Linked DNA regions of Mangrovibacterium diazotrophicum. The protein of the gene in region 2 interacts with the protein of the main gene of each other region in a pairwise test. Links are inferred from orthologs where the notes say so. Each region holds a gene or a part of one and is shown on either strand. Other genes may lie near its edges.

What was found.
Region 1: the proteins of gyrB (region 2) and gyrA interact in binary tests that used the Escherichia coli proteins (3 or more experiments, as listed by UniProt). The link is inferred for Mangrovibacterium diazotrophicum from one-to-one orthologs.

The regions. Positions count from the first base shown.
Region 1 is NZ_RAPN01000001.1:457,137-473,050, reverse strand. What follows is about bases 4,123-7,184. They hold gyrA (DNA gyrase subunit A), read right to left. Parts: upstream 6,872-7,184; coding sequence 4,373-6,871; downstream 4,123-4,372. Other genes in these bases: BC643_RS01985 (ATP-dependent Clp protease ATP-binding subunit), read left to right, coding at 7,150-7,184; BC643_RS01995 (tetratricopeptide repeat protein), read right to left, coding at 4,123-4,297. In the rest of the region: BC643_RS02015 (alpha-ketoacid dehydrogenase subunit alpha/beta), read left to right, coding at 1-819; BC643_RS02010 (flavodoxin), read left to right, coding at 830-1,336; BC643_RS02005 (methylglyoxal synthase), read left to right, coding at 1,573-2,043; BC643_RS02000 (hypothetical protein), read left to right, coding at 2,138-2,317; more of BC643_RS01995, read right to left, coding at 3,113-4,122; more of BC643_RS01985, read left to right, coding at 7,185-9,666; BC643_RS01980 (mechanosensitive ion channel family protein), read right to left, coding at 9,688-10,653; BC643_RS01975 (SpoIIE family protein phosphatase), read right to left, coding at 10,837-12,723; BC643_RS01970 (PfkB family carbohydrate kinase), read right to left, coding at 12,762-13,640; fabG (3-oxoacyl-[acyl-carrier-protein] reductase), read right to left, coding at 13,740-14,486; tRNA uridine-5-carboxymethylaminomethyl(34) synthesis GTPase MnmE, read left to right, coding at 14,777-15,914. UniProt on the Escherichia coli protein: A type II topoisomerase that negatively supercoils closed circular double-stranded (ds) DNA in an ATP-dependent manner to maintain chromosomes in an underwound state.
Region 2 is NZ_RAPN01000006.1:208,442-224,264, reverse strand. The notes cover bases 4,107-7,077. They hold gyrB (DNA topoisomerase (ATP-hydrolyzing) subunit B), read right to left. Parts: upstream 6,592-7,077; coding sequence 4,621-6,591; downstream 4,107-4,620. Other genes in these bases: BC643_RS23170 (TonB-dependent receptor), read right to left, coding at 6,936-7,077; BC643_RS23180 (LOG family protein), read right to left, coding at 4,107-4,513. Outside these bases: BC643_RS23200 (ammonium transporter), read left to right, coding at 1-427; BC643_RS23195 (Lrp/AsnC family transcriptional regulator), read right to left, coding at 553-1,032; BC643_RS23190 (mechanosensitive ion channel family protein), read right to left, coding at 1,231-2,517; BC643_RS23185 (M64 family metallopeptidase), read left to right, coding at 2,590-3,867; more of BC643_RS23180, read right to left, coding at 3,923-4,106; more of BC643_RS23170, read right to left, coding at 7,078-8,708; BC643_RS23165 (tetratricopeptide repeat protein), read right to left, coding at 8,748-11,810; BC643_RS23160 (cell division ATP-binding protein FtsE), read left to right, coding at 11,968-12,690; BC643_RS23155 (hypothetical protein), read right to left, coding at 12,749-12,931; BC643_RS23150 (glycosyltransferase), read right to left, coding at 13,080-14,201; murB (UDP-N-acetylmuramate dehydrogenase), read left to right, coding at 14,360-15,382; BC643_RS23140 (hypothetical protein), read right to left, coding at 15,379-15,823. UniProt on the Escherichia coli protein: DNA gyrase negatively supercoils closed circular double-stranded DNA in an ATP-dependent manner to maintain chromosomes in an underwound state.

The DNA.
Region 1 (15,914 bases), on a different replicon or contig from region 2:
ATTGCTGAAGATTTCATCGTGGGTACTGCAAACGGTATGAGCCGTTTCAACGATAAAATCCGTCTGGTTATTGAAGGTGCTGAATTTGCTGACTACTTCTGGCCGGCAATGGAACAATACGTTGATTCAAGCCACGACTACTGGCGTTCAAACGGTCAGTTTGTACCGAATATGACCATTCGTTTGGCTTCAGGTGGCTACATTGGTGGTGGTTTGTACCACTCGCAAAACCTGGAAGGTGCTTTGGCAACAATCCCGGGTGTACGTATTGTTTACCCATGTTTTGCTGACGATGCTGCCGGTTTGTTGCGTACTGCAATGCGTTCGAAAGGGATGACCGTATTTATGGAGCCAAAGGCTTTATATAACGCTCCCCAAGCTGCCGCTTCAATTCCTGACGATTTCGAAGTGCCATTCGGAAAAGCCCGCGTTCGTCGCGAAGGAAAAGATGTGACTTTGGTTACTTACGGAAATACGTTGATTCACAGTTTGGATGCTGCTAAGGCCTTGGAAGAAGAAGGAATCGATGTTGAAGTGATTGACCTTCGTTCAATTGTTCCGTTGGATAAAGAAACGATCCTTGAATCGATTAAAAAGACCAGTAAAGTCATGGTCGTACACGAAGACAAGGTATTCGCAGGCTTCGGCTCTGAAGTAACTTCGATGATCATGGAAGAAGCTTTCGAAGACCTGGATGCACCGGTTAAACGTGTTGGTTCTCCGTATACACCGGTTGGTTTCAACCGTATTCTGGAGAAAGCAATCCTACCGAATACTGAACGGATCGTTGCAGCAGCTAAAGAATTAATGGCATATTAAAAGGAAAATCATGAGTAAAACAGCTATATTTTACAGTTTTCACACAAACAAAACTTCTAAAGTAAGCGAGAAAATTATCGAGGTTTTCGGGAAAGACAATCTTGATATTCTCAACGCAGAGGAAGTAAATGAAGAAAGCTTCCTGAAATACGACAACTACGTTATTGGTGTTGCAACCTGGTGGGACGGCGAATTACCAAATTACTGGGACGAGTTTGTTCCGGCAATTGACGACATGGATTTGTCGGGTAAGAAATTCGCAATCTATGGTTTGGGTGACCAAAAAGGGTATCCTGAAAACTTCAACGATGGTGTTGGTATCTTCGCCGATCTGATCGAGTCAAAAGGAGGTAAACTGGTTGGTTTCACTTCGAAAGAAGGTTACGAATACGAAGCAAGCCGTGCCGAACGTGGCGACCAGCTTTGTGGTTTGTGTATTGACCAGGAGAATCAACCTCGACTGACAAAAGGACGGGTTGAAAAATGGGTTGAACAGCTCCAAAAAGAGTTCAAATAGAAAATCCTACAATAATTCTATTTAGCAAGAGTGCGGTAAAAATTACCGCGCTCTTTTTTTTGCTTGATACAATTCGGGGGACAGTGATTTCTTTTTCATTCCTCATGAAGATCCTCCATGGAATAAAGCATCTTTTATTGCTATTTTTCCGTTAACGAACGACACGGTAGAATAACAAACCGGTAAGAATTTGAATATTGAGCTATTTTTGTGGCGAACAAAATCAGAAAAGAGTAATGAAAAAGAAGAAAACAATTGCCCTCGTTGCCCACGATAACCGCAAAAAGGATATGATGGAATGGGTGGCGTACAACTGGAAGGAATTACTTCCTCACAGTTTGGTTTGTACCGGAACAACAGGAAAATTGATCCAGGAAACAATCGAAAAACAGTGCAAAGTCCATGATGCGATCCCTCCGGAAGTCACACGCTTAAAATCAGGCCCTTTGGGGGGCGACCAGCAGTTAGGTGCGCTTATTTGTGAAGGTCAGGTCGATATGATGATTTTCTTTTGGGATCCAATGCAACCGCAACCGCACGATGTTGACGTTAAAGCGCTTCTTCGGATTGCAACACTTTACAATATCCCAACAGCGCCAAACCGGTCTACAGCCGATTTTATCATCTCGTCCAATTTGTTCCACCAGAAATACAGCCCAATATTGAAGGATTATTCAGCGTATATCAAGCGCGAAGTCGATTTGTAATACAAGTCATTTACATTTTCTTAAGAATGACATAATTTAACGGTAAAGGATTGATTCAAGCGAAGGTGGTAAATTTGTGAAAAACCAATTCGCCATGGAACAAGAAAGATTAAGAAAGATGATTAAAGCCATGTACTTATTAAAAGATATCATGGCAAAGAAAAGTGACGATGATCGAGCCTTTAAGCTGAAGCCAAAGTCTAAAGTAATTGGCGACATACAGGCTATAATCAATTTAGGGCTTGAAGAATTCTACACTTTACGGACTAACTGAGAGATCTCTAGTTAGTCATTTTTTACGACACAAATGTAATAACATATGCCTGAGTATTTCGATACTTGGGCTTTTTTGTGCCTTGAGATTACTGGAGATGTCCTAGTAAGTCTCACTAAATAAATGAAATACATAAATGTAAATAATTTACAAAAGTGATTTATTGCGGATTATTAATCAGAAATGATTCAGTCAAGTTACACGAATAGACAATTCAGTTTTGAAGCTTATAGTGTCCGGGCACTTTGATTGGTGTTTCGGGTTATAACAACATAAAGATCCTAACTAATTCCGATTGACTGTATAAATTAAAATTTTCAAGCGATTATCGTGTCCAGTTTCCTCCAAGCTGCCTTTTTCGTCAATTTTCTAATTTTGGCTTTTTGCGGACAACTAATCGGATGCATTTGAATACTGAAAGGAATTTGAGTTAATTATGTTATTATTTTAGATTGAAATTTGAGAAACGTCAATAGCTATGTTGAGAGTTCCCTAGATGCTTAAAGAATTGAATAAGGGATTTGTGAAGTGATCTTGTAGTTTCTTAGATAGATTTTTCTGTAGGAAGCCTTATGCATTTGAGTTAATAGAAATAGGTGGAGTTTAAAACAGGATCTAATAATAGTTAAATCTTCCTCTGTAGAATCCTTTGATTTGATACCAGAGTGATGGTATGATTTGACAAGTCTAAAGCTGAATCCAGGACGAAAACAATATTTACTGTTTGTCTTATAGTTGATATTATGTTATTTTTATAGATGCAAAAAAAGGAGAGAAAATTCCCTCCTTTCAATATTACTTAAGATCTTCCAGTTTCTTATTTACTTCATCAAACTTGTCCATCATTTTCAAACGATAGTACAATTGTTTCAATGATTCCAACGAATAAGTATCTTCCGGATTTACTTCTGAAGCTTTTTCCATATAAGGAATTGCTTTCTCGAATTCTTTATCCGCTTTTGTTTTTTCTTCTTCGTATTTGTCTGGTTGGTTTGTAGGAACAGCATTCGCTACATCCAATTGTTTTACACCTTTGTTGTAGTAAATAGCACCCAGGTTGTAGTAAGCATCAAAGTAGTCATCTTTCAACTCCAGAGCTTTTTCGTATGAAGTAACTGCGTCGTCTGTGTTACCCAACTTATCATTCAACGCACCTTTAGCAAAGTAGAATGAAGCGTTTTCAGGATCTTGCTCGATAGCCAGTTCCAGGTATTTCATCGCATCATCAGTTTTGTTTGCGTTCATATAGATGTTGATCATTTGCACCAGCAAAGAACTACTTTCAGGATATTTCTCAAAACCTTCCTGCAACGCAGCCAATGCATTTACTGTGTCTTGTTGGTTTGTGTAACTGGCAGCGATCAACTCATAAGTACGTGCTTCGTTGTAGTTGTATTTAGCAGCTTCTTTGTAATATTTAATCGCTTTATCGTAGTTTTCAGCATTGTAAGCAGCCAAACCTGCGTTGAAAATGATCACAGTGTCAACTGTCGGAGGATCTTCTTGCATCAAAGGCATGCTTTGAATATCCAAAATCTGTTCAAAAGATTTCAGTGCTAATTCGTAGTCATTTTCGTTGAAACCTTTAACTGCTTGATCGGTAAAATCGTTGATCAAAAGTGTCAGGTTGATTTTAACACCGTTGCTTCCTGTTCCTTTTGTATCTAACTCAATCGCTTTTTTGAAAGATTCCAGAGAAGTAGCCAACGGATCAGTCGCTAACTTCTTGTAGTTTTCATCTTTCGATTTGTAAATGTCGTGATAGATTTCACCACGAACTTCCCAAGTTCTTGGCCAAGGAATTGATTTTTCAGCTTTTTCGTTATTTGGATCAATAGCCTCATTGATCGCTTCCAACGCCTTATCCAGCTTACCACTGTCTTTCAATGTTTGAGCGCTGGAAACTTTGCCCTTTTGTGCATAAGAGCCAGCCACAGCGGTAACAAGTATGGCCAACAATAGAATTGTTTTCTTCATCATCATAGTTAATTTAAGATACTTTTTTTGCTACAAATTTAATCTTTAATGTCATGCACGCAAATGCATTGTTATTCTTTAATCTTCATTTTCAGAAGCTTCTGAATTCTCCTGGTTCTCGATTTCCTCACCATTGTCTTCGAATTCAACACGTGCTACCGATGCAATGGCATCTTCGCCGCGCAGGTTAATTAATCGAACCCCCTGCGTTGCACGGCCCATTACCCGAACTTCGGAAATCGGCAGACGAATGGTGATTCCATTCTGAGTAATAATCATCAGGTCGTTGTTATCAGAAACGCTCTTCAGTGCTATCAATTCGCCCGTTTTTTCGGTCACATTGATTGTTTTAACACCTTTACCACCGCGGTTCGTTACGCGATAATCTTCAATGGTCGAGCGCTTTCCGTAACCTTTTTCTGAAACAACCAATACATCTTCCGACTGGTTTTCAACAGATATCATGCCAATGACCTGATCGCTCTCGCTGCCCAGTGTGATACCACGTACTCCGGAAGCTGTCCGGCCGATAGCGCGAACAATGCTTTCGTGGAAACGAATAGCCTTACCAGACTTCACTGCAATCATGATCTCGTGATTACCGTTGGTCAGGCGCGCTTCCAGCAAATGGTCTTCTTCGCGAACGGTAATCGCGTTGATACCATTCTGACGAGGACGTGAATAAGCTTCGAGCGACGTCTTCTTAATAATACCTTTCTGAGTACATAGAATAATGAAGTTATTGTTGATGTATTCTTCGTCGCTCAGTGTTTTTACATTGATGTATGCCAGTACTTTATCGTCCTGTTCAATATTCAGAAGGTTCTGAATAGCGCGGCCTTTGCTCGTTTTTGTTCCTTCTGGTATTTCATAAACTTTCAACCAGAAACACTTACCTTTTTCGGTGAACAGTAACAAGGTGTTGTGCATGGTGGCAACAAACAGGTGCTCCAGGAAGTCTTCATCACGAGTGTTGCTTCCTTTGGAACCAACTCCACCCCTTCCCTGTGTTTTGAATTCAGTCAGCGGTGTACGCTTGATATAACCCAAGTGTGAAATGGTGATTACCATCTCTTCATCTGCATAAAAATCTTCCGGGTTGAATTCTTCCGCATTCGGAACAATCTCGGTTTTGCGCTCGTCACCATACTGTTCTTTAATGGCGATCAGCTCATCCTTGATGATTTGCATCCGCAAATCCTCGTTTGCGAGTATCTCGCGGCAACGTTCAATAAACTTAACAATATCTTCATATTCTTGGTGAAGCTTATCTTGCTCCAGACCAGTCAACTGACGAAGACGCATTTCAACAATTGCACGAGCCTGAATTTCAGACAGGTTGAAACGAGCAATCAAACTTTCACGAGCTTCATCCGGCGTTTTCGAGCCGCGGATGATCGCGATTACTTCATCGATATTATCTGATGCAATAATCAGACCTTCCAGGATGTGTGCTCTTTTTTCAGCTTGTTCCAATTCATACTGTGTACGGCGAACCACAACATCGTGGCGATGCTCTACAAAATAGTGAATCAGATCCTTCAGGTTAAGCAGACGAGGACGTCCCTTCACCAAGGCAATGTTGTTTACGCTGAACGATGTCTGTAACTGCGTGTATTTGTACAATTTATTAAGAACGACATTCGAAATTTCGTCTTTCTTAACGTCGATAACGATACGCATACCTTCGCGGTCTGACTCATCGTTAACGTTTGAAATACCTTCAATTTTTTTCTCGTTAACCAACTCCGCAATTTTCATGATCAACTCTGCTTTGTTGACCATGTAAGGAATTTCAGTTACCACAATGCGCTCGCGTCCGGCACCATGTGTTTCGATATGCGCTTTACCGCGAATAACGATACGGCCACGGCCTGTTTCAAAGGCCTCTTCCACTCCTTTATAACCGTAGATGATACCACCGGTCGGGAAATCGGGTGCTTTAATGATCGGTATAAGCTCGGTAATCTCAATCTCCTTATTGTCAATGTATGCCGTAATGGCATCAATTGTATCGGACAAGTTATGAGGCGGCATGTTTGTCGCCATACCTACCGCAATACCTGATGCTCCGTTCACCAACAAGTTTGGAATACGAGTTGGTAAAACTGTTGGCTCACTTAACGATTCGTCGAAGTTCGGCTGAAAATCAACGGTATTCTTTTCAATATCACTTAATGTTTCTTCTGCGATTTTTGCCATCCGGGCCTCGGTGTAACGCATCGCTGCAGGACTGTCACCGTCGATCGACCCGTAGTTTCCTTGCCCGTCTACCAGGGGGTAGCGCAGCGACCATTCCTGCGCCATACGCACCATGGTCATGTATACTGAAGAATCGCCATGCGGGTGATACTTACCTAAAACCTCACCAACAATCCTGGCTGATTTTTTATACGGTCTATTGGATAGAATGCCTAACTCACTCATTCCGAATAAAACACGGCGGTGGACAGGTTTTAATCCATCGCGTACATCAGGCAGAGCTCTGGAAACAATTACCGACATCGAATAATCGATGTAGGCAGTTTTCATCTGCTCTTCGATATTAATCTTAATAATTCTTTCGCCTTCAGTCATTTAATGCTCCTTTCAAAGATTTTTACTTGTAAAAAAAACGACTTACAAAAATAAAAAAATACTGTTAATACTGCCGGCATTCACCGCTTTTTAATAGCTTAATGCGAATTAAATTTCAACAACACGATGTTTAAAAAATCAATAAGTCCGAAAGCCGCGTGTCATGCCTTTTGTGTAAATTTAAAGCTATAAATGCTATTTTTACAGAAAGATTCGAAACAACCTTTTCGGATTGATTTTTGTTACAGAAAAACCATAACAAGATAACTTTAATGCATATGGATTCTCAATTCTCTCCAAGAATAAAAGATGTACTTTCCTACAGTCGCGAAGAGGCGATTCGTTTGGGAAATGAGCAAATTGGATTGGAGCATATATTTCTGGGAATTTTGAGAGATGGTGAAGGAATTGCGATTGACATTTTGACTGGTTTAGGAATTAATTTGTCTGAAATTAAAATTGCAGTTGAAAACGAACTTCGGACCGATAAAGAAATCGATCCGCAAGCTTCGGTACAACTCTTAAAGTCGGCAGAGAAAGCTCTGAAACTGGTTTATTTGGAAGCTCGTGCGCTTAACAGCCAAACCATCAGCACAGGACATCTGTTACTGGCGATCCTTAAGGATAAGGATAGTCAGATTTCAACGATCTTAAACGAGTACCACATCAATTACTATATTTTAAAGTCCCGGTTGGAAGACTATAAACAACCGGAGGCGAAATCGGAATATGGTGGTGAGGAAGACGAAGAAGCTGATGATCCGTTCTCAAAATCTCCGACTTCCGGTTCTCAAAAGAAACCGGGCTCCACAAAGTCTGAAACTCCCGTGCTGGATAATTTTGGTGTTGACATCACAAAGGCAGCCGAAGAAAACAGTTTAGATCCGATTGTTGGACGCGAAAAAGAAATTGAACGTTTAGCTCAGATTCTGTCGCGACGTAAAAAGAACAACCCGATCCTGATCGGTGAACCAGGTGTTGGTAAGTCTGCAATTGCCGAAGGGCTTGCTCTTCGCATCATCCAGAAAAAAGTTTCTCGCGTGCTTTTTGATAAGCGCGTGGTGAGCCTGGATATTGCTTCGATTGTAGCCGGAACAAAATACCGCGGTCAGTTTGAAGAAAGAATGAAAGCTATTTTGAATGAGCTTTCAAAAGTAAATAACGTGATCTTGTTTATCGACGAGATTCACACCATTGTAGGTGCCGGTGGTGCTACTGGTTCGCTGGATGCGGCCAACATGCTAAAACCTGCCCTCGCCCGTGGCGAAATTCAATGTATTGGTGCAACTACCCTGGACGAATACCGCCAACAAATCGAGAAAGATGGTGCGTTGGAAAGACGTTTCCAGAAAGTGATGGTTGAGCCGACTTCGGACGACGAAACTGTTCAGATTCTGAATAACATCAAAGAACGTTACGAAGATCACCACAACGTAATTTATACGCCTGAAGCAATTGAAGCGTGTGTGAAGTTGACGACTCGTTACATCACCGATCGTTTCTTGCCGGATAAAGCGATTGACGCGTTGGATGAAGCAGGCTCCCGCGTTCATATCTCGAATATTAATGTTCCGGATCGCATTGTGAAACTGGAACAAAAAATTGAGACAACCCGCGAAGAAAAAATCAAAGCTGTAAAAAGCCAGAATTTCGAACTTGCTGCTGGTTTCCGGGATAAGGAAAAGAACTTGTTGCAATTGCTTGACCAGGAAAAAGAAGCTTGGGAAAAAGAGTTGCTGAGCCACCGCGAAGTGGTAACCGAAGACAAAGTGGCCGAAGTTGTTGCCATGATGTCAGGTGTACCGGTTCAACGGATTGCTCAAGCTGAAGGCAAGCGCCTGATGAACATGGGCGAAAAACTAAAAGGTTCTGTTGTTGGTCAGGATGACGCAATTCAGAAAATTGTGAAAGCCATCCAACGTAACCGAGCCGGCTTAAAAGATCCGAACAAACCAATTGGTACGTTCATCTTCCTTGGACCAACCGGTGTTGGTAAAACGCAGTTAGCGAAAGTAATCGCGAAATATTTGTTCGACAGTGTTGATTCGTTGATCCGGATTGACATGAGCGAATACATGGAGAAATTCTCCGTTTCGAGATTGGTTGGAGCGCCTCCGGGATACATTGGTTACGAAGAAGGTGGCCAGTTGACTGAAAAAGTTCGTCGTAAACCTTACTCAGTGGTTCTGTTGGATGAAATTGAAAAAGCACACCCTGATGTGTTCCACCTGATGTTGCAGGTGTTGGACGAAGGTCGTTTGACCGACAGCTTGGGACGTAATATCGATTTTAAAAACACGATCATCATCATGACTTCGAATATTGGCTCACGCCAATTGAAGGAGTTCGGTAGTGGTATTGGTTTCACAGCTCCAAAAACAGCAGCGGAAGAAACTGACCATGCGAAATACGTGATTGAAAAAGCGTTAAAGCGTGCGTTTGCTCCTGAGTTCCTGAACCGGATCGATGATGTGATCATGTTCAACACACTTTCGAAAGAAGATATCTTCAAAATTATCGATATCGAATTGCGTGGATTGTACGACCGTGTTGCTTCTTTGAATTACAAGTTGAAAATTTCGAGAGCAGCCAAAGAGTTTATCGCCGAAAAAGGATACGACTCTCAGTACGGTGCACGTCCGTTGAAACGCGCTATTCAGAAATACCTGGAAGACGAGATGGCGGAAGTCATCATCCGGGCTTCATTAACTGAAGGCGACACCGTTTCGATCGGATTCGATAAGAAAAACGAAAAGATAAAAGTCAAGATCTTAGGTACTGCCGAAAAGGCATAACAGAATAAGAAAAGCCGGTTTTTAAACTGGCTTTTTATTTTTTGCATCTATTGGGTCGGGTAACACAACTCGGGTTCGTGGCAAATGCTGTGGGTATTTCTCCTGAACAAATTTGATTAATTCTTCCCGCACTTTTACGCGAAGATCCCACGATGCCGGAGAATTTGCGGCACTCACCAATGCGCGAATTTCCATGGTCAGTTCCTTGGCGTCGGTTACCTGCAACACATTCACCTGTCCATCCCATTCTTTTGCATTCTCCAGGATTCGGGTGAGTTCTTCACGCATCGCATCAACCGGGAACCCATAATCAACATAAATGAAAACCGTTCCCAAAATTTCAGAGGTTGTTCGGGTCCAGTTTTGAAACGGGCGGTCGATGAAATAAGTGATTGGAACGATTAGTCTTCTCTTGTCCCAAATTCTAACCACAACATAGGTTAGTGTAATTTCTTCAATCCACCCCCACTCACCTTCAACAATCACCACATCATCCAAACGAATTGGTTGGGTAAATGCAATTTGAAAACCGGCAAGGAACAGGGCAATACTTCGTTGCGCTGCAAAACCGATGATTATACCGGCAATACCCGCACTGGCTAATAAACTCATCCCCACCTGCCTGATTTTCGGAAAACTTAGCAGCGAGACCGCAAAAGCGAACAGCAACACCATGACAATTAAAATCCTTTCAATTACAACCATTTGTGTTTGAATTTTCCGAGCTTTCAGGTTGTTTTCGGATTTGATATCGTATTTGGCCAAAACAATCAGGCGCATACTTTTAATTGCGGCAATCAAAAGCCAGCAAATAAGGATGTTGAAAATGATGGACTGAATAATATGGGCGTTGATGGGCAGATCGTCAAAAAAGCCGGAAGGAATTGCGACCGAAACCACACTTAGAATGATGATGAAACTCATTGGTAGACTCAACCTTCGCAGAATTTTCTTCCAAATAACTTCCTGAGTTTCGTTTCTGATCATCTTCAATAACTGTCGAATTACCAAGCTCGCTAAAATGATTCCGATAAGAATACTGGCTAGGCCTATTAATACACTTTGATATTCATCCATGTTTTACTCTTCCTTTCTTTAATGAGTTAATACACAAAAGTCGGGTATAGATTTAGTAAGCTTGCGAGAAATCAGTTTTTGGCCATCGAACATCTATCCTTTGTAGCGGATAACCATCAAACTAATGTCGTCTGATTGGTCAGCTTCTCCCCTGAATTCTTTTAAACGATCGAAAATGTAAAGTGTTGATTCCTTCGCCGAGAAATCAGGTATTGTCTTGATCGTTTGGGCTAAATTGCTGTTTCCAAAGAACTCGCCACTTTCGTCACGGCAGTCAGTCACTCCATCGGTATACAGAACGATACGATCGCCAGCCTTCAGATAGCCGGTATCCCCGGCGTATGCTTTCGATGAATAAACCCCAACCGGAAGGCCGTGAGTTTTATCCAATGTGCGCACTTCGCCCGAAGCTGTTAAAATGTATGGGTAATTATGAGCAGCATTGCAGTAACTAAACTCGCCGGTCTCTATATCCAGGATTCCGAGGAAAAGAGTTAAAAAGTTCTGATTCGCATTCTGTAAGCTAAGTTCGTTGTTCACATGCTCCACAATTTCGTGTGCTGACAAACTGGTCGATTTACCCTTGATAAGGGTGCTGGCAACGGCCATAAACAGGGCAGCGGGAATTCCTTTACCTGATACGTCTCCCATGGTAAACAGCAGGTGGGTTGAGTCGACAAAGAAATAGTCATAAAGGTCGCCTCCAATGGTTTCCGCTGGATCCAGCAGGGCATACAAGTCTATCACAGCCATCTTTCGGCCCGGATTAAATTCAGCAGGGATGATCGCCGTTTGAATTTCTTTAGCTGATTTCAGATCTTTCTCAATCTTCCGGCGGTCTTTTTTACTTTGATTTTGTTCGTTTACATATTTCGTGTATCGGGCCTGCAATTCGTTTAAGCTCGACGAAAGCATTTGTATTTCGTTCCTCTGGTCGCCGACGCGAATATCGCCAGTACTTAAACGTTTGATTGACTTCGCAATTGTTGACAAGGGAGAAAGCATCTTCCGCATAATGTAAACAATGATTAGAAGTACAGCGATTAAACCCAAGGTAGACAGCAGTATGACATTTCGAAGTAAACTATCCAACTCCAGGAAGAGTTTGTTTGCCGGAACAATAATAACAACGGTCCAATAAGTGTAAGGAACAGGTGAAAAATGAAACCAGGCTTTTTCGTACCCGAAGAATTCAGGGAACGCGAAACCAGACCCTTCCTGGTGCGATCGCATCATGCCTTCATATTCTGCTCGTTTTTTTGGGAAGATTTTTTCAGGAATATCATAGATATTTTTTTTCATCACCCATGTTGGATTCGGGTGTGTCAGGAATGTTCCGTCTTTACTTAAAATGAAGGAAAGCCCACCTTTTTCGATATCGATACCGGCAACGAGTTTGGCGAGGAAGTTCAGGTTGATTTGTCCCGATAAATATCCGACCACAGTTCCGTCGGAATTCCGAACAGCTTCAGTGAAACTCGTGACAAGAAGGCTGGTATCCAGCGGACAATAAAAAGGATCGGACCAAAGTCCTTCGGTCTGCTTGGCTACAATGCTTTTGATTTCGACGAAATTTGGAAATTGACAGTACTTTTCATCATGCAAAACCAAAAACTCCTTCTCACTTTTGGCAAAAATAGCAATGTACCGTTTTCCGTCATCTCCTTTCAATTCCAGCCGAAATCCGGAAAGTATCCGGTTCATTTTGAGAACATTGGTCAAAAACTCTTCCAGTTTCCCATTCTCGTCATAATAAGGAAGCTGAGCGCTGACATTCCGGGTCACTTCTTGTGCCGTAACAACGTAGTGCGCTATCTTATTGGTGACTTTATCGGACTGATAAATCGCATTCTCTTCAATTTTCTGCATCAGAATTCGCCTGCTGAAATTATAGTTCAGGTAAACCCCAATAGCAACTGTAACAGTTACAGTAACCAAAATGTAGAAACTCAATTGGAAGATGATACTTCTGTTATTCATTTCACAAGGTTAAGTCAACACAAATTATGAAAAAATATTTAAACGAACTCACTTTGAATGAGTTCACTAAAACATGTCCTGGTGCCTTTATAGCTGCAGGTTGCCGATGCAAATTCACTTGAAGCCCGCAAGCTTGCTTCAAAATCAAGTCCTTTGTGCCAGTAGTAGCAAAAGGCTCCGTGCAGGAAATCTCCAGCTCCGAGAGAATCTATAACCAATCGTTTACCGACGGGAATCTCTTTGATATCGCCCTCTTCGCTAAATAAAATCGAATGTTCACCTCTGCTGATGGCTATTCGTTTTATACCATGAGCTTGGAAAAAATCAATTACTTCGGAATGAGTAGAGCATCCCGGGGGCATAAAATCAGCCGAACAAATTACGATATCCAGCAATGGAATCAGCTCATCCAGATGCGTTTTCCAACTCCCTCCGTCAAAAACAACGGTCACCTCTCGCCTTTTGGCTTCCTGGCAAAGCTCCAGCGTCATCGTAGGATAAAATCCATCAATCATTATAATTGAGGGATTAAGTTGCTCCAGAAAGTTTCCGAAGTCGATCGACCGAGCCGAATGATCGTCCGGATGATGAGATACAATAGCTCTGTCTCCGTTCGAACTGGTGATAACAGTTGCCAAAACAGCTTCTTGTTCCTCATCTTCAATGAAATCGATTGCACCAATGTTCAAAGATCCGAAGTCCTTCAGAATTGTTTTTCGAAAGGGATTTCTTCCAATTGCTGTAAGAATAGTAGCGTTGCCCTTTAAGAAAGCATAAGCTGCAGCTGCATTTGCAGCAGGGCCTCCAACTAAGATTGCCGGAGATGCAGATTTTATTTTCTGATTTGATCCCGGAAATTGATCGACAAAATATTGAATATCGATTGTCGTCAAACCGGCAAAAAGAACGTCGGGCATGGTTCTTTGCTTTGTTTGTTTGGTTTAACGTTAAATATAAAAGAAAAAGCCGGGATGAAATTCATCCCGGCTTTTTTTATGCTGTATGCTAACAATTCATTAAGTATTCATTGCGCCGCAAACGTTGATCGTTTGTCCGCTTACATACGATGAAAGATCAGATGCAAGGAACAAAGCAACTTTAGCAACTTCTTCCGGCGTGCCACCGCGTTTCATCGGGATGTTTGCTTCCCATGCTTTACGAGCGTCTTCCGGAATAGCACCTGTCATTTCGGTGATGATGAAACCAGGAGCGATCGCGTTACTGCGAATGCCGCGAGAACCAAGCTCTTTAGCGATTGATTTGGTGAAACCAAGGATACCCGCTTTTGAAGCTGAGTAGTTTGATTGGCCGGCATTACCGCTAACACCAACAACAGAACTCAGGTTGATGATTGAACCACTGCGTTGTTTCAACATCACTTTTTGAGCTGCTTTTGTAAAGTTGAAAACTGATTTCAGGTTCACGTTGATAACAGCGTCCCATTGGTCTTCTGTCATACGCATCAACAGCGTATCTTTTGTGATACCGGCGTTGTTCACCAATGCATCGATACGACCGAAATCTTCTACGATTTTATTAACTACTTCGTCCGTTTCAGCAAAATTTGCAGCGTTTGAAGCATAACCTTTAGCTTTTACACCTAAAGCAGCCAGTTCGGCTTCTGTTGCTTTCATAGCCTCGTTTTCAAACAAGTCAGTGAACGCGATATTACAGCCTTCTTCGGCAAATTTCATAGCAATAGCTTTACCGATACCTCTTGACGCACCGGTTACGATAGCTGTTTTACCTTCAAGTAATTTCATCTTTTGTAACTGTTTATTTATTGGTTTAAAAATTTTGCTCGCCGGTTTGACTTCACGCTCCGGCTGCATCTGCCCCAATATTAATTTAGCGGAACAAATATAGTGCTTTGCCGATAGCTTGATATAAAACTCTGCGACTTTTTGAAAAGCTTGCGGCAAAGACGTTCAGGTTTGTAGAATCTTTGACTAAAAAGTTTTAATCATTTACAGCTCTGAGCTGTTTTTACAGTTTCTAAGTCAGACTTGGGTGTTCTTTAAAGATTTCAATACTTTTGCAGAAAATAAGAAATATGCTGGATCAAGCTACTATTTGTGCTATTGCAACTTCTCCCGGCATGGGAGCCATCGCAACCATTCGATTGTCGGGTGAGAAGGCTATTGACATAGCTGAGGCGGTTTTCCAATCAACCAACAGGTCGAAGAAGCTAGCCAACCAAAAGGCGAACACGTTACACTACGGAACGATCAGCGAAGGTGCCGAGATTATTGATGAAGTTGTGATGTCGTTGTTCCGCGCGCCGCATTCGTTTACAGGTGAAGATATCATTGAAATTGGCTGCCACGGTTCGGTTTACATTCAACAGCGATTGTTGCAAGTGTTGATCAAGCACGGCGCGCGAATGGCTCGTCCCGGCGAATTTACCCAACGTGCTTTTTTGAATGGCAAAATGGACCTTTCGCAGGCTGAAGCGGTAGCAGACCTGATTTTCTCCAGCAACGCTTCCAACCATAAAATGGCACTGAAACAGATGCGCGGCGGTTTCTCGAAGGAAATCAGCAAGTTGCGTGGCCAGCTTTTGCATTTCATTGCGATGGTTGAACTGGAGCTTGACTTCAGCGAGGAAGATGTGGAGTTTGCCGATCGCAAGGAATTGGTTCGGTTAACCACAGAAATTGAAGAATTGTTAGCCAAGTTGGCTAATTCATTCAAACTGGGTAATGTCTTGAAAAATGGTGTTCCGGTTGCCATTGTTGGCGAGACCAATGTTGGCAAGTCTACCTTACTTAATGCGTTGTTGAAGGAAGAGAAAGCGATTGTTTCGGATATTCACGGTACCACCCGCGACGTTATTGAAGACGTGATTAATATTGATGGAACAGCCTTCCGTTTCTTCGATACGGCCGGTATTCGCGAAACAACCGACCAGATTGAAAACCTTGGGATCGAACGCAGTTACAGCAAGTTGGAGCAGGCTGAGATTGTATTGTTAGTTACTGATTTGACGAATCCGATGGACTTGATCCAACAACGGATTGAGAAGATTCGCGAGCGCGTCAACGATCAGGAGTTGATTATCGTTGGTAATAAAGCCGATTTGGCTGGGCGCGATAAAATCGGGGAAATGCTCTCTGAAATTGATCTTGCCGACAACGAAAATGTCGTATTCATTTCGGCGAAGCAGCAGCAAAACCTGGATAGTCTGATCG
Region 2 (15,823 bases):
GGTTGTAGGTTTGGTTGCCATTACGCCTGCCGCCGGTTTCGTGAATGTTGGTTCGAGCTTGTTTATCGGGGTTGCTGCTGCAATCGTGAGTAACATCGCTATCGAGCTGCGTTCGAAAACCCGCCTGGACGATACGCTGGATGTTTTCCCGGCACACGGTATGGGCGGTATTGTTGGTATGTTGCTGACTGCCGTGTTTGCACAGGAAGTCGGTTTGATCCATGGTGATCCTACAACATTCCTTTTCCACTTGGCGGCTTTGGTAATTGTTGGTATATTCACCTTCGGTGGATCGATGCTGATGTACAAGATTACCGACATGATTGTTTCGTTGCGCGTTTCTGCTCAGTCAGAGAAGATTGGTTTGGATATCAGCCAGCACAACGAATCGTACGATTTTGAATATAAAAGCGATAGTAAGCTTTAACGAGTCGCTCTTTTATATGCTCGAAACTCCCCTTGTCTCCGGGGAGTTTTTTTATGCCCTGAATTTCGGGCAACAAAAAAACCGTTCAGGAAATTGAACGGTTTTTTTAATATTCTTTGGATTCGTTACTTGATCGCAACTTGCCGCTTGAAATCCATTTCCAACGAAATGAATGTTTCTGTACGGGCAATTCCTTCAATTTCCTGGAATGCTTCGTCGATAAGCTTCTTTAAGTGCTTGTTGGTTTTGGTTTGAATCTTCACAAAAATGGCATACTGCCCAGTTGTGTAATGACATTCAACAACCTCCGGGATCTCGCGCAAAGCTTTGGCCACTTGTGAGTGGTATTTGGCTTTTTCAAGATAAACTCCCATATAAGCACAAGTGTTGTAACCCAACTTAGCCGGGTTAACGATGAACTCACTTCCCGAAACAACACCCAAATTTAAAAGACGCTGCACGCGCTGATGAATGGCTGCACCTGATACGCCGCATTCCCGAGCTACTTCAAGGAATGGAATACGGGCGTTCTTTGTTATAAGTTTGAGGATTTTCTCGTCCAGCTCATCAATCTGTGGTAGCGGTTCAATATGATCTTGGTTCATTGTGTAATTTTAATGTGAGATTGAAATTTGGAAGTATAAAAATACGATAAATGCTAAATATTCGATTCAAATTTTTCAATAATTGTAACCTATTGTGTTTAATAAATGAAAAAATGAAAACTCGCTTTCATTTTTTGCGGCTGCAAATGTATGATATTTTTATCAAATTCCGAATGACAATAACCGCGCCAAATAAATTTAATTATTGACAACTGTTCTCTTCTGCAGGTTCGCCAAATTTCGGCCCAATTCGTTGACATCATGGCCACTTGGGTTTTGGTAAACACGAAGGTCAAACTCGGGCAAAATAGCCAGAACATGATCGAAAATATCGGCTTGGATGCCCTCGTAATTTGCCCAGCGCTGGTCCTTGCTGAACACGTAAATTTCGATGGGAAGCCCTAATTCCGTGGGTTGCAGATGGCGCACCAGGAAAGTCATTTCTTCGTGAATATTCGGATTTTGACGTAGGTAGGCTTCCAGGTAGTGTCTGAAAATCCCGAGGTTGGTTTGGCGCCGACCATTATAAACATCTCCGTCCTGCACGTTCAGTTTTTCGTTGAATGACTTTATTTCTTGCTGTTTGTTGGTGATATAGTCTTTCAGAAGGTAAAAGTGACTCAGCTTCTCCAAAAGTTTTGGATCTGCAAAACGCACACTTTTCATGTCGATATTGATGGAACGTTTGATCCGGCGGCCACCGGATTCTTCCATTCCTGCCCAGTTGTTGAATGACTCAGATACCAATGCGTACGTTGGAATGGTGGTGATCGTTTTATCCCAGTTTTGGACTTTTACGGTGGTCAGTGAGATGTCGATTACGGTACCATCAGCTTTGTGGCTGGGCATTTCAATCCAGTCACCTGGTTTCAGCATTTTATTGGCCGACAGCTGGATACTGGCAACGAACCCGAGAATTGAATCTTTGAAGATCAACAACAAAACGGCAGCCATGGCACCCAGTCCTGCGAAAATACCCAAAGGTGATTTGCCAATCAGGATGGCGATCGCAAAAATCAGCGAAACAAAAATGATCAGGATTTGGACGAGCTGAATGTATCCTTTTATCGGCCGGGTTGCGGCGTAAGGCGTTGTTTGGTACATGTCGTTGACCGCGTTTGCAGTGCGCACAGCAGTCATCGCAAAGATGAACACGAAGTATACCCGCGCAATAACCGAGAGGATCGTTGAGACGATTTCGACACCCGAGAAGCTGTAAACGGCGTAAATAATAAATGCAGACGGAATGTGAGCGAGCGCGCTGAATACTTTTCGATCAATCAGGAAGTCGTCCCAGTCAGTTTTGGTTTTTTGAAACAGTTTGTGGATCAGCGAAACCAGGATCAGGCGGGTGAGCAGTTGCGCGGCAACCGCTGCTAGAATTAGCACAATGACACTGATGGTGATTGAAAAGGTCATTGCCCAGTGGTCGAGGATATTCAGTTCTTTAAAAAAGTCAAAAAGCCAAATGTTAAACTGTTTCATGATTTATGTTTTTTCTGAAGTCGGATTTTTATCTGTAATTTGAGGGTCTAAAAATAGCAATTTGCCCAAATTATGAAGCGGTCTCTTTTTATATTCATCATTCTTTTACTGTCGGTTAGTGGTTACACGCAGAAAACCTTTGAAAAATATTTCGAACCCAAAACCTTGCGGGTTGATTTTACCCTTGCGGGAGATAGTAAAAGCACCGAGCTTTTTCTGGAACAATTGAAGAAACAAGGATCTTGGGCCGGAAGTCGCACGCATTTGGTTGATGAGCGCAATTATGGCAATTTCCGTTGCAGTTTAACTGATGCCGAATCCCGAGAGGTGATTTATTCCAATGGCTTCGGTTCTCTTTTCCAGGAATGGCAAACAACAGCGGAAGCGGAGGAAATCAGCCGAAGCTATTACCATGTGCTATTGCTGCCTTTTCCGAAGCGGGATGTGAATTTCAAAATAGAAATGCGGAACTGGGATGGCGGTTACGAGGAGCTCATCAACCTACCGATTGATCCCCGGGATTATTTTATCGTGGACGAAGCGAAGCCGGATTACCCGGTGAAAACCATCATGGAAAACGGCAAGCACCAAAATAAAGTTGACCTGGTTTTTCTGCCAGAAGGATATACGGCTGATGAAATGGGCAAGTTTGAAGCCGACATCAAACGACTGATAGATTACATGTTTGCGATGTCGCCCTATGATAAGCACAAAACGGATTTCAATTTATATGCGGTGATGGTGCCGTCGGCAGAGTCAGGGACTGATATTCCTGGCGACAAAGTCTACAAGAATACCGCTTTCAATTCCACTTTTTACACTTTCGATTCTCCCCGGTATTTGACTACCCGTGACTTGAAGTCGGTGCATGATGCTGCTGCAGCAGCTGTTTACGACCAGGTTTATGTGCTGGTGAACTCGGCTACATACGGTGGAGGAGGCTTCTACAATTACCTGAACCTGACAAGTGTCGACAATGAGCGTTCCCCGCAGGTATTTGTGCATGAGTTTGGACACGGTTTCGCCGGTCTGGCCGACGAGTATTATTCGTCGGATGTATCTTATGAGGAATTTTACAATTTGAAGGTTGAACCTTGGGAGCCGAACATTACAACCTTGGTCGATTTCGATCGAAAATGGAAATCGATGATTGAGCCGGGAACTCCTCAGCCTACGCCAAGAACAGCAAAGTATAGCAAAGTGATTGGTGTATTTGAAGGTGGCGGTTACACGGCCAAAGGAATTTACAGTCCGATGATCGATTGCCGCATGAAGACCAACGAGGCTGCCGGATTTTGCCCGGTATGCTCCAAAGCCATTGAAGAAGCGATCCGCTTAAATTGCGAATAAGTCAACAGAGGTCATTTGCAGGCAGCACCGAAATCCCGGAGTAGTTGCGGGCAGTTTATTTTTGTCCGTTAGTGGGCACTTTGTACCATTTATTTACCGGAGTAGGGGGCGTATAATTTTTCAGGTACTCAATTGCCTCCGAGCTGTTGTTGGCATTATAGTAGAGGTCGCGGTAGGCAGGTTTGGCAAAGTTCTCGTCGAATGAGCGTTCGAACTGGCGGAACAGGTCGTCATAAAAACCATTTGTATTCATAAAAACGATTGCCTTATCGTGGTAGTCCAGCTGTTTCAGTGTGATCACCTCCAGAATTTCTTCCAATGTTCCAAATCCTCCGGGAAGCGCCACGAAAGCGTCAGAAAGATCCCGCATCAGTGCTTTGCGTTCCATCATGTCTTTGGTGACGTACAACTCGCGGGCATGCTCCGAAACCAGGTTGTGACCCTTCAGTTTTTCGGGAATGATGCCGATGGTATGCGCGCCGTGCTCCTGCGCTTTTTCGAGCATGCTGTGCATTAACCCAACATTGGCCCCGCCGTTGACGAGCGTCTGGTTGGTATCTCCGATCAGGCGGGCCAGCTCAATGGCTTCGTCCACGTAGATTTTTTCCAGCGCGTTACTGGAGGATGCAAAAACACAAATTTTCATCTTTTTAAAGTCTTGAGTAATGAGACATGATTCCTGAGAAAAAAAAAGAGTCATGAGCCTGGAGATTTTAGTCTCGTTACTCATGACTCTCAGCTTATGACTTTTTATTAAGCATCGATGTTTGCGTACACCGCATGATCTTCGATAAACTGGCGGCGTGGCGGAACTTCGTCGCCCATCAGCATGCTGAAGACATGGTCGGCTTCAGCCGCATTTTCGATGGTTACCTGGCGCAATGTGCGGCGCTCGGGGTCCATTGTCGTTTCCCAAAGCTGCTCGGCGTTCATCTCACCAAGACCTTTGTAACGTTGGGTGTGTACCGACGATTCTTTACCGTCTGCCCATTCGTCGATCAGGCGCTGACGCTGCTGTTCGTTCCAGGCGTACTCTTCTTTTTTACCTTTTTTCAATAAGTAAAGCGGAGGAGTGGCAATATACAGGTAGCCGCTTTTGATCAGTTCTTTCATGTAGCGGAAGAAGAAGGTCATGATCAGTGTGGCAATGTGGCTTCCGTCCACGTCGGCATCGGTCATGATCACAATCTTGTGATAGCGCAATTTTTCGAGGTTGACCGCTTTCGAGTCTTCTTCAGTTCCGATTGAGACACCCAATGCAGTGAAGATATTGCGGATTTCTTCGCTTTCGAATACTTTGTGCTGCATGGCTTTCTCCACGTTCAGGATTTTACCGCGCAACGGCAAAATTGCCTGGAACCGACGGTTACGGCCTTGTTTGGCGGTACCACCTGCCGAGTCCCCTTCGACCAGGAATACCTCGCAGGATGCCGGGTCACGGTCGGAGCAGTCGGCCAGTTTACCGGGCAAACCACCACCGGTCATCACGTTCTTACGTTGAACCAGCTCGCGGGCCTTGCGGGCAGCATGACGGGCTGTTGCAGCCAAAATTACTTTGTTAACGATCGCTTTGGCCGACTTCGGATTTTCTTCCAGGTAGTTGGCCAGCATTTCGCTCACAGCCTGGTCAACCGGCAAACTAATTTCCGAGTTACCCAGTTTGGTTTTTGTCTGTCCTTCAAACTGAGGTTCCTGAACTTTCACCGAAACAACAGCTGTCAATCCTTCGCGGAAGTCGTCACCGTTGATGTCGAATTTCAGTTTCGTCAACATGCCGGTTGTTTCAGCGTAGTTTTTCAAAGTTCTTGTCAAACCACGACGGAAACCTGTCAGGTGTGTTCCACCTTCAATGGTGTTGATGTTGTTGACATATGAGTGAATATTTTCGGTAAACGAGGTGTTGTAGTGCAGGGCAATTTCCACCGGCACATCACCTTTTTCCGAAGAAATATGGATTGTTTCGTCGATCAGCTTCTCGCGGTTAGCATCCAAATACTCCACAAATTCTTTCAGACCGGCTTCAGAGAAGAATGTTTCCGCTTTGTATTCGCCGTTTTCATCCTGTTCGCGAAGGTCAGTCAGGCTCAGACGCACACCGGCATTCAGGAACGCCAACTCGCGCAAACGTGCCGAGAGGATTTCGTATTTGTAGGTTGTTGTCAGGAAGATGCTCGCATCAGGTTTGAAAGTCACGAATGTTCCTGTGCGATCAGTTTCGCCAACAATCTTAGCAGAGTAAAGTGGCTTACCAATACTGAATTCCTGCACCCAGACTTGTCCGTTACGGTGAACTTCAGCTTTCAAGTGAGTTGATAGCGCGTTCACACACGAAACACCCACCCCGTGCAAACCACCGGATACTTTGTAGCTGTCCTTGTCGAATTTACCACCGGCGTGCAATACGGTCATTACAACCTCAAGCGCCGATTTATTTTCTTTTGAGTGAGTTTCTGTTGGGATACCACGGCCGTCGTCTTTTACCGTGATTGAATTATCTTCATTAATAAAAACTTCAATGTTCTTACAGTAACCCGCCAGTGCTTCGTCAATCGAGTTGTCCACAACCTCGTAAACCAAGTGGTGCAGACCTTTTTCGTTCACATCCCCAATGTACATGGCAGGGCGTTTGCGCACTGCTTCCAAACCTTCCAGTACCTGAATACTGTCAGCTGAATAATTGCCATTCCCGTTTCCGTTTGTTGGCTTATTTTCTAATTCGCTCATCTATAAAATGTTTGGTATTATCAAAACGTTTTAATCATCCTCTTCGAGTAAAGTCGTAAAGGATTGTTATTTCAACTTTTCGTGAAAAGCTGTTTGCTTGTTTATAACCGGGGAAATTCCTGATTTTTGGTGATTTATTGCTGTAATTTTTAATCGTTTGTTTTTCTCCCGCATTAACACGCAAATATAGCAAAAATACGGCTTAAAATGTCCGTTTTTGGAGACGAAAGACTGAAAGTTTTCAACAAGAAATTAAAAATTAAATCACAGTATTTCAGTGTTTTATATTTTCGATTTATGTCGCTGCCAATTCGGGGTTTTGTATAACATCAAATTTTGTCAAATCAGAAGGCTAAACTGGCTCCAACGAGCACATTCAGGCCTTGACTTCTGTAACCGGGGAACAATTCATATCGCTGAGATGTGATGTTGTTGGCACGTCCCCAAAGGCTGATATTTCCGGTTAGTTGGTATTCAACACCCATGTTCAGTTCGATGATTGATTTCAGGCTCGTGATCTCCGAAGTGGTGTTCAATACGGTTGTGTTGTCGGTATCGTATTCGACTGTTTGCGTCAGCGCTTTTCGCGAGCCAATAAAGTTGATGTCGGCCGTAAAGCGAAGCGGTCCTTCCGGATCGAAGTAAAGTGACGCTGAAGATTCAAATGAGGGCTGCAAAAAGGCTTCAGCCAGCGAGTCGAGGCTGTACGAATGGTATTTCGCATTCAGGCGCACGTCGATTTCCTGATTCAAGGCGTACTGCAATTCTCCACCCAAGGTGAACTGCTTCACTTTGTCGTACATTACTTGGAAGGTATTGTTGCGGTAAAGCGTTGCCGTCGGTTCGTTCAGGATGCTGTTTTCCAGATAATAGAAGTGCTGGTTTTTGATGCTCGCATAGTCCGCCTGCAGTTCGTAGCTGAAATTTGGTGTAAACTTGCCCTTGATACCTCCTGTCAGGATATAACTGTACTTCGTGTTTTTCACATTTTGGTCGGGGCGAACGTAAGGATTCTCTTTGGCGATAACCGAGTAGTTGTTTTCTTTCAAATAGCCATCGGTACCGGCGTAAAGAGTGATGACATTTTTCACCGGCATAAATTCGATCCGCGTATTTGGAGCCAGCATGTAGTCGTTGTCTTCATCTTTTTCGAACACGGTGTAGCTGTTGATCCCAATTTTGAATTTCAGCATCTCCGTATCGAAAACGGCCGCCGGATTCACTTTCAATACCAGCTGATTTCTTTTGTCGATCGTTTGCGTGTAGGGCATGTAAACGCTGTCGGTTGTGCTGTATGTGACGCCGGCGTCCAGCACGCCTTCCATCAAATCAATCGGGGCAGAGAAGAGGCCGTTCCATTTTACCAGGTGTTCTTTTTGCCCGGTTTGCGTGCCAAAGTATTGGTATTTTATTCCGGTCTGCAAATTCATCGCTGCACGCGGGTCTTCTTTTTTCGCGTAGTTCAACGAGAAACCGGCAGAGGGGAAAGCTTGTTTTTCATCCCACATTGGCATGTAAAGTTGTTTGTCTTCGTCCGAAAGACTCTCGCCGGTATAACCATAATAACGGAAAGATTCACGCTCATAGAAAATTTTTGATGACAGCAGGCCCGATTTCAGATGGTTGTTCATGAAAAACTCAGCCAGGTTTTCATTGTCGGGTGCTTTTACCTTGTCGTCATTCTCGAGTTTGATTTTACCATTCGAGAGGTGGCTTTTCAGGTGCACGCCCAAGTCGGTTGTTCGGCTGGCTTTTGCATTGTAAAAGAATTCGCCGTATTGCGAAAGGTAATTTCCAACGCCCAGTTTCAGCAAACCACTGTTCAATCTGTCGCCGCGTTCGGGAACCATGCGTGCAGCTTCCACCGGTTCAACACTGAAATTGGTGATCATCGGCTGCGTTTTAATCTGGTACTCGAAAGTTGGTTTTTCATTCGACGGTGCAGCGATCTGCGGCATATCGTTGATTTTGTAGGCGTCGGAAATGGTTGGTTTGTACGCTTTGACAACCTCCACTTCTTTACGCAATTCGGTACTGTCCTTTTGGGCCGAAGCAATTACGACGCTCAGGCCAAGAAGGATTGTCAGTGCGGTATGTTTGATGTATGTTGTGTTCATTTGTCTGCTAAATTGTTTCTTTTTCAAAACTCGTTTTCTCTAATTCTGATTGGGGTCAATCTGCATTGGCTCCGGTTTTTGCTCCTGTTGCTGTTGCTCCAGTTCTTCCAGGTGCTGCAATTTGGATTTAGCCAGCTCAATAATACCATCGTTTTCTTCCGGGTAATTTTCGATCATACTCATCAGCGTATGTTTGGCCTGGAATTGATCACCGTTAGCCAGGTAGATGTCTGCCAGCAAGATGAAGCCTTTGGCCAGCCAGTATTGGTGCGGTGTGTTTTTCGAAATGAAGTCCATGATTTCATTTTCTGACCTCTTGGTTTTGCCTTGGTTGAAAAGTATTTCAGCCTTCAGGTATTTGGCTTCTGCACCTTCCGGCGACTGCGTGTCTTCAGCTAAACTTTCCAGCAGCGGGAACGCTTCTTTTTCCTGTTTGGTTTGAAGGTACGACTTGGCCAGTTTGTAGTCGGCTTCGCGCTTCTGCACTTCCGAAAGGTTTTCCGATGCCAAAACTTTCTGAGCGGCATCCACACTGGCTTTGAAGTTGCCCAGCTCGTATTGGCAGCGCATGATTCCTGTTCTTGCTTTCAGCAGGTTCCATTTGTTGCCCGAACTAACTTCGAGTCGTTGGTAATGAATCAGAGCCTGGTCGTAGTTCGCAGCATTGAACTGCAGTTCGGCAGCCCGGCCCAGCGCGGCTTCTGTGAAAATATTGTCGGTGCGGTCCAGTACCAATTCGTAGTCTTTTAGTGCAGCCGAGTATTCAGCGTCGGCATATTTAGCTTCGGCCAGGTAAAAACGGGCGTTCAGGCTGAAACTGCCCTGTGGATAATTTTGCAGGTAAAGTTCCAGTTGCTGACGGGCTTTTGGATCCTTGCTCATCACCAGTCGTTCGGCCGCCAGGTAGGTTAACGAATCCTGTTCGCTTGCTGTTACTTGCACGTTGGAACCTTGGCGTTTGGCGTAAGCAAAGTAGGCGTCCACATTATTCTGCTCGATGTAATTGTTTTTGATACCGAGCATGGCAGCTTGTGATTCCTCGCTGTCCGGATATTTTTCAGTGATTTGCTTGTAGTAGCTCATCGACTGGTTGTAGTCCGATTGGTTGTAGCTGATCAACCCAAGTTGCAGTAACGCTTTCGGGCGATAGCTGCTCTGCGGATACTCATCCAGTAGGTTTTTATAGTATGAAACAGCCGTCGGGAGTTGGTTCTCGCGTTCGTAGGTGCGTCCCAATTCATACAAGGCATCGTCAACATAAGCTGACGTCGGGTAGGTTTGAACCAGGTTTTTCAGACTCGCGATTTTTTGTTCCGGGTGGCGTTGAACGCCTTCGCTCATTGCTTTTTGGAACAGGGCGTAATCGGCGTCGTACTTATTCAGCGTTAACGCGTTGGCGTAAGCATTTTGCGAACTGTTGAAGTCGCGGTTGATGTAACTGCAGTCGCCCAAACGGTTGTAGGCATCGGCCAGTTTTTCGTCTTGTTCCGGTGCAGATTGAACGAATTTATTGAATGCTGCAGATGCTGCAGCGTAATCTTTCAATTTGAAATAGGCATATCCAAGGTTGTAATTGTAGCTCTTGTATTCGTCGGTTGTGCGGGCTGCCGGCATTTGTCCGAAACGCTCGAAACCGTTGATCGCCGCTTCGTAGTTGCCCAGGCGGTAGTTTGCTTCAGCTTTCCAGAAAGTGGCTGTGGCGCGCAACGTCGGGTTGAACTCGCCGTTCTCAAGCGATTTGTCGAAACAAGCAATGGCTTCGGAATAGGAAAGGCCCTTGAAAAGTTCCAAACCACGGTAGTAGGTCACGCGTTGGTAAGCTTTTCGGATGGCTTGGTTTTTTACCTGAATTTTTTCAATTGAAGCGATGGCATCCTTGAAATTATTGGTGCTCATATAAACCTGCACCAGGTAATTGTAAGCTGCATCATTTCGTTCCGAGCTCGGATAGAGCGCGATGTATTTATCGAACGCGTTGATGGTTTCGTTGAAAGGAGAATAAGAAAGTTCGTAGGTGATTTTCGCATAGTTGAACAAGGCGTCTTCCTGAATTGCCCGGTCGAAACTCATGTCTGATGCTGCTTCGAAGGCAATCCGCGCTTTGTTTTTATCGCCAGTATGAACGTAGCAATCTGCTAAGTGATAATAGGCATTTTGAGCCATTTCATCTTTCCCCGCAGTAGCATATTCAAACGGAGTGATTGCTTTCTCGTAATTCCCGGTCCGGTAATAGCAGTAAGCAAACAGGTAGTTTTCGTCGCGCTGGCGGCTTTTCGATGTTTCGAAATAGCGCTCCAAATATGGAATGGCCTTGTCGAACTGTTGCAGGTGGAAATAAGAGCTTCCTAAAATTTTCGAGAGCTCCGGCACTTGTTGCTTGTCGGCCTTGACTATTAACGGTTCGGTAAATTCAATTACTTTTTCGTATTCGCCACGTTTATAGTAAATCTGGCTCATGTAGAACGGAATGACAGGCGAAAAAGCAGGATTGTCCTTCAGTTGGTTGAAGGCTGTGAGCGCACTGTCAAAATCGTTGTTCATGTATTTAATGTGGCCCCAATAGTAGGTTGCCTGGGGTGCGTAGGTTGATTTTCCGTTTCGGACTTTATTGAATTCTTTTTCAGCTTCAGCGTAACGCTTAATTTGAAAAAGTGAGTATCCATTTTGATAATTCATCCGATCCTGATCCTGCTTGGAAAAGCCGTTGCGCGGTAATTCTTTATAGATGGCTACCACTTTGGGATAGCGTCCGTCTTTAAACCAGGCATTTGCCAATTCAAAGTTTGCCGCATTTGTATAGGGGCTTTGCGGATGATCGCGCAGGAATTTCTCCATGCGTATTTCGCCGTTCTTTGCGTCGGTCTTTAAAGCACAAAGTGCTTGGTAGTATACTGCTTCAGCGTAAACGTCTGATTCGGGATCTGACTCCTTTTCAACCTGTTCGAAAATTGCCCCGGCCGAGATGAACTGGTTCTTGGAGAACAAATCCCGGGCCGTGTGAATGTCGGCAGAAACAGATTGATTATGGATGGTTTTTTGAGCAAAAGTGACAGAGGTGAAGAGGCATATTGTAAGCGCTAACAATACTTGTCTTGTTTTCATTGGCATTAATTTAATAGACTGTAAAAATAGCATTTAAGTGAAGCGTTCTACAAAATCCTTGCCTTAGTTCTCAACAAATGGCTGTTTATTTTGAAGCTTTCATAGGCGGTTAATCAAAAAAACTTAGTTTTGTGGGAAGCAGCATTAAAACACCGAAATGCAGAATAATCCGATCATTCGTTTACAGGGAGTTGATGTTTACCAGCAGGAAAATTTGGTTTTGGCCGATGTGCACCTGGAGGTGCGGTCGGGCGAGTGGGTTTACCTGATTGGGAAAGTTGGTAGCGGGAAGTCGAGCCTGATAAAATTGATTAACGCGGAGTTGGAAATTTTTAATGGAGAAGCCTATGTGGCCGGTTACAACCTTCGGCGAATCAAGAACCGCGAGATCCCGCTTTTGAGACGGAAGATCGGAGTTGTTTTTCAGGATTTTCGTTTGCTGACCGATCGTACCGTTCGTAACAATTTAACTTTTGTGTTGAAAGCGACCGGCTGGAAAAATGACAAAGCGATCAAAGATCGAATTCACGAAGTGATGGAGCGAGTAGGGATGTTGCATAGCCTGGACCGGATGCCGCACGAACTTTCGGGAGGGGAGCAACAACGTGTTGTTATTGCCCGCGCTATTTTGAATGATCCGGATCTTATTTTGGCCGACGAGCCTTCCGGAAATTTGGACCCGGAGACTTCTGCCGAGCTGATGAAAATCTTCAGGGATCTGAACCGGAGGGGCAAAACCATTGTGATGGCCACGCACGATTACCAGCTGATTGAGAACTTCAAAGCGAAAACCCTGCTTTGTGCCGACCTTCGACTTTCGAACCCTGATAAAGAACAGCTGGAAATCGATTTTTCACAACTTTTAGAGCAAAAAAAATGATGTTTCGAAGAAACACCGGTTTCTTCAAAACATCATCATTGGATTCTGGAAGCAAAAATTACTCTGCCACTACTGTGTCAGGCATTGCTACTTCAACTGAATCAGGCATTGCCACTTCAACTGAGTCAACTACTGTTTCTTCAACTGCAGGTGCTACTTCTTCTTCAACTGGTTTTGTTGCTTTTGAACCACAAGAAGCCATGATAGCCATAATACCTAACAAAAAGATAATCTTTTTCATAACAAATAAGGGTTTAACTTGTAAATAATTCAGGGTAAAAAACACTCTTAACGGTGGGACCAAGATAGCCAAAAGAATTTATCTCCAAACAAAAGGGTCTGGAAAATTAAAAAATATCAATAAAATGTTTGATTTTTTTAAGAATATGTTACCGCAGGTTATTGAAAATGCTTTTCAGCACCGGTTGCTCATTCTCCCAGCAAAGATCCTTGGATGCGATCAAAAGTTTATTTAGATATTCCTTTCTAAGATCCTCATTATGTAAAAGTTCCTCGATTTGCTTGGCCATTCCCTCGGGTTGATGAGTCTGTAATATTTGTCCGATGCCATATTTTTCGACAATTCGGGTCATTTCGGGCAAGGAGCTGACCAGTACCGGGATGCGGTGCTGGATGTAATCGAAGAGTTTATTGGGCAATGCATAGCGATAGTTTAGTCCGAGGTCTTCTTCAATTGAGAGCCCCAAGTCGGCCTGGGCTGTGAGTTGCGATAGTTCCTGAAATGGGATCTGTCCAAAAAATTTGACTTTGAACTGCAAATTTAATTGGCGGGCGAGGATTTTTAAGTATTCTTCCAGGTCTCCTGAACCAACCAACCATAGTTGTACGCCCTGCAAAAAGCGCATGGATTGAATGGCAAACTCAAGACCACGTCCCAAATTGAGCGCCCCCTGATAAATGACAATCTTTTCTTCGTGGGGCACAACGGTCAGGTCTTGTTGGTACTCCAGTGATTGGTTCCGGACAGGTAAATTCCGAATGACTTTGAAAGGGGTACCGTATAATTTTTGGTATTCGTCGGCAATTGATTGCGAAACGGTGAAAGCATTTTTTAAACGCGGCAGAATGAGTTTCTCCAGTCGTCGCCACATTCTCTGTTTAAATGGCCGGTCAATCAATTCGGGAACTTCGGTGAAATATTCGTGGCTGTCGTAAACCAGTTTCTTCCGACTTAGTTTGGCCGCAAAATAGCTTGCTGCAAGCGTGTCCAAATCGTTGGATAATATGATTTTCGAACGCGAAAAAAGAAGACGGAAAAACAGGCGAAAGTTAAATTCAACGTAAAACAGCGGTCCCCGTTCGAAGAACAAGCGCATGCGGTGCGTAGCGTAGTCGCGCTCGGCAAGCGGCATACTTTTTCGCTTTCTTCTCCCGGTAAGTTTTGGTGTATAGCCCATCTCCAACAGGCTCTGAGCCACCTTGTGAACCCGATTGTCTGTTACCAGGTCGTTGATAACAACAATATCAATTTTTTTTGAGCGTACCGACATGTACTTTACTTTTCAACCGGTGCCAAATATACGACAATGCGCTGTTGTTTTTATGTTTATTCGTTGTGCTGCAGCACAAAATCAGCTAAATTTTAAATAGGATCGGTAATTAAACGGATTTGAGAACGCATCTATTATCTTTGGCAAAAAATCAATTCATGATTCGTTTCGAGCAAAATTTTTCGCTGAAAGCATACAACACATTTGGTATCGAGGCTACGGCCCGATATTTTTTTGAATTTACCGAATTTGAAGATCTACCTTACTTTTTAGCCAATTTTCAGGAGTGGCAGAAGTTGCCCATCTTGTTACTGGGAGGTGGAAGCAATATGCTTTTTGTGGATGATTTTGACGGGGTGGTTATTCACTCCAATATTCCTGGAATAAAGCAGGTTAATGAAGATCGCAATCATGTGTGGCTGGAAGTCGGTGCAGGAGAAAACTGGGATCGGTTTGTAGCTTATTGTGTTAGCGAGTGGCATGGCGGTGTGGAGAATTTATCACTGATCCCAGGGAATGTGGGGGCAGCACCGGTCCAGAACATTGGCGCATATGGTGTGGAGGTTTGCGATTACATTGAAAGTGTGAAAGGTTTCGATCTGAAGACTTTTGAGGCCTACGATATTCCGGCGGCTGAGTGTCGGTTCGGCTATCGCGACAGTGTATTTAAACATGAGCTGAAGAACCGCTTTATTGTGACCTCTGTTGTTTTTCGCCTCGATAAATTCATTGAATACAAATTGGATTATGGTGATTTACGAGCTGAGGTTGAGAAAAGAGGAGGGGAGAACATCCACTTTGTTCGCGACGCGGTGATTGCAATTCGTGAATCGAAGTTACCTGATCCGGAGGTTTTGGGAAACGCAGGGAGCTTCTTCAAAAATCCGATTGTAGAGAGCGATTTCGCAGAAAAACTGAAAAAGCAATTTCCTCAAATACCTGTTTACCCGGCCGGTGAGGGCAAGAATAAGTTAGCAGCCGGTTGGTTGATCGATCAATGTGGATTGAAAGGATATCGGGTTGGCGATGCCGCAGTGCACGAAAAGCAGGCTTTGGTGTTAGTCAATCACGGTGCAGCTACCGGGAATGAAATTTACGAATTGGCCAAACACATTCAGAACTCCGTTCACGAACGGTTTCAGGTAGCATTGGAGCCCGAAGTCAATATGATCGGAATCTAATCTTTTTTATCTTTTTTGCTGATGTTTGGCGTCACTCGAATGATAGTAGCGCCTGGATTCTGCACGTCTTCATCGTAGGTATTCTCGTTCCCGGTTCTTTTCGTCGGGTCAACCAGAATCTGTTCCTTGATGTCCTGGTTTAATTGATCCATGCTTTGTTCCAGATTCGAGCGTTGCTTCTCTTCGTCGTATGTTGTAATCGGGTTGACCATGTAGGTACGGTAGGTAACGTAAATATGGGCCTTATTGAGATAAGTCGGAACAACATTCACCACTTTCGGTGCCATCGAAACGTGATTTACCATCAGGGAGTCGCCGGCTTCAACAGCCATTTTAAAATAACCGGAATGATCGGTCGCTACAATTTTCGATGTTCGGTAGTTAATTAAAAAAGCGCCTTCCAACGGGAGGGAATCTTGCGAATAAACATATCCGTCGTAC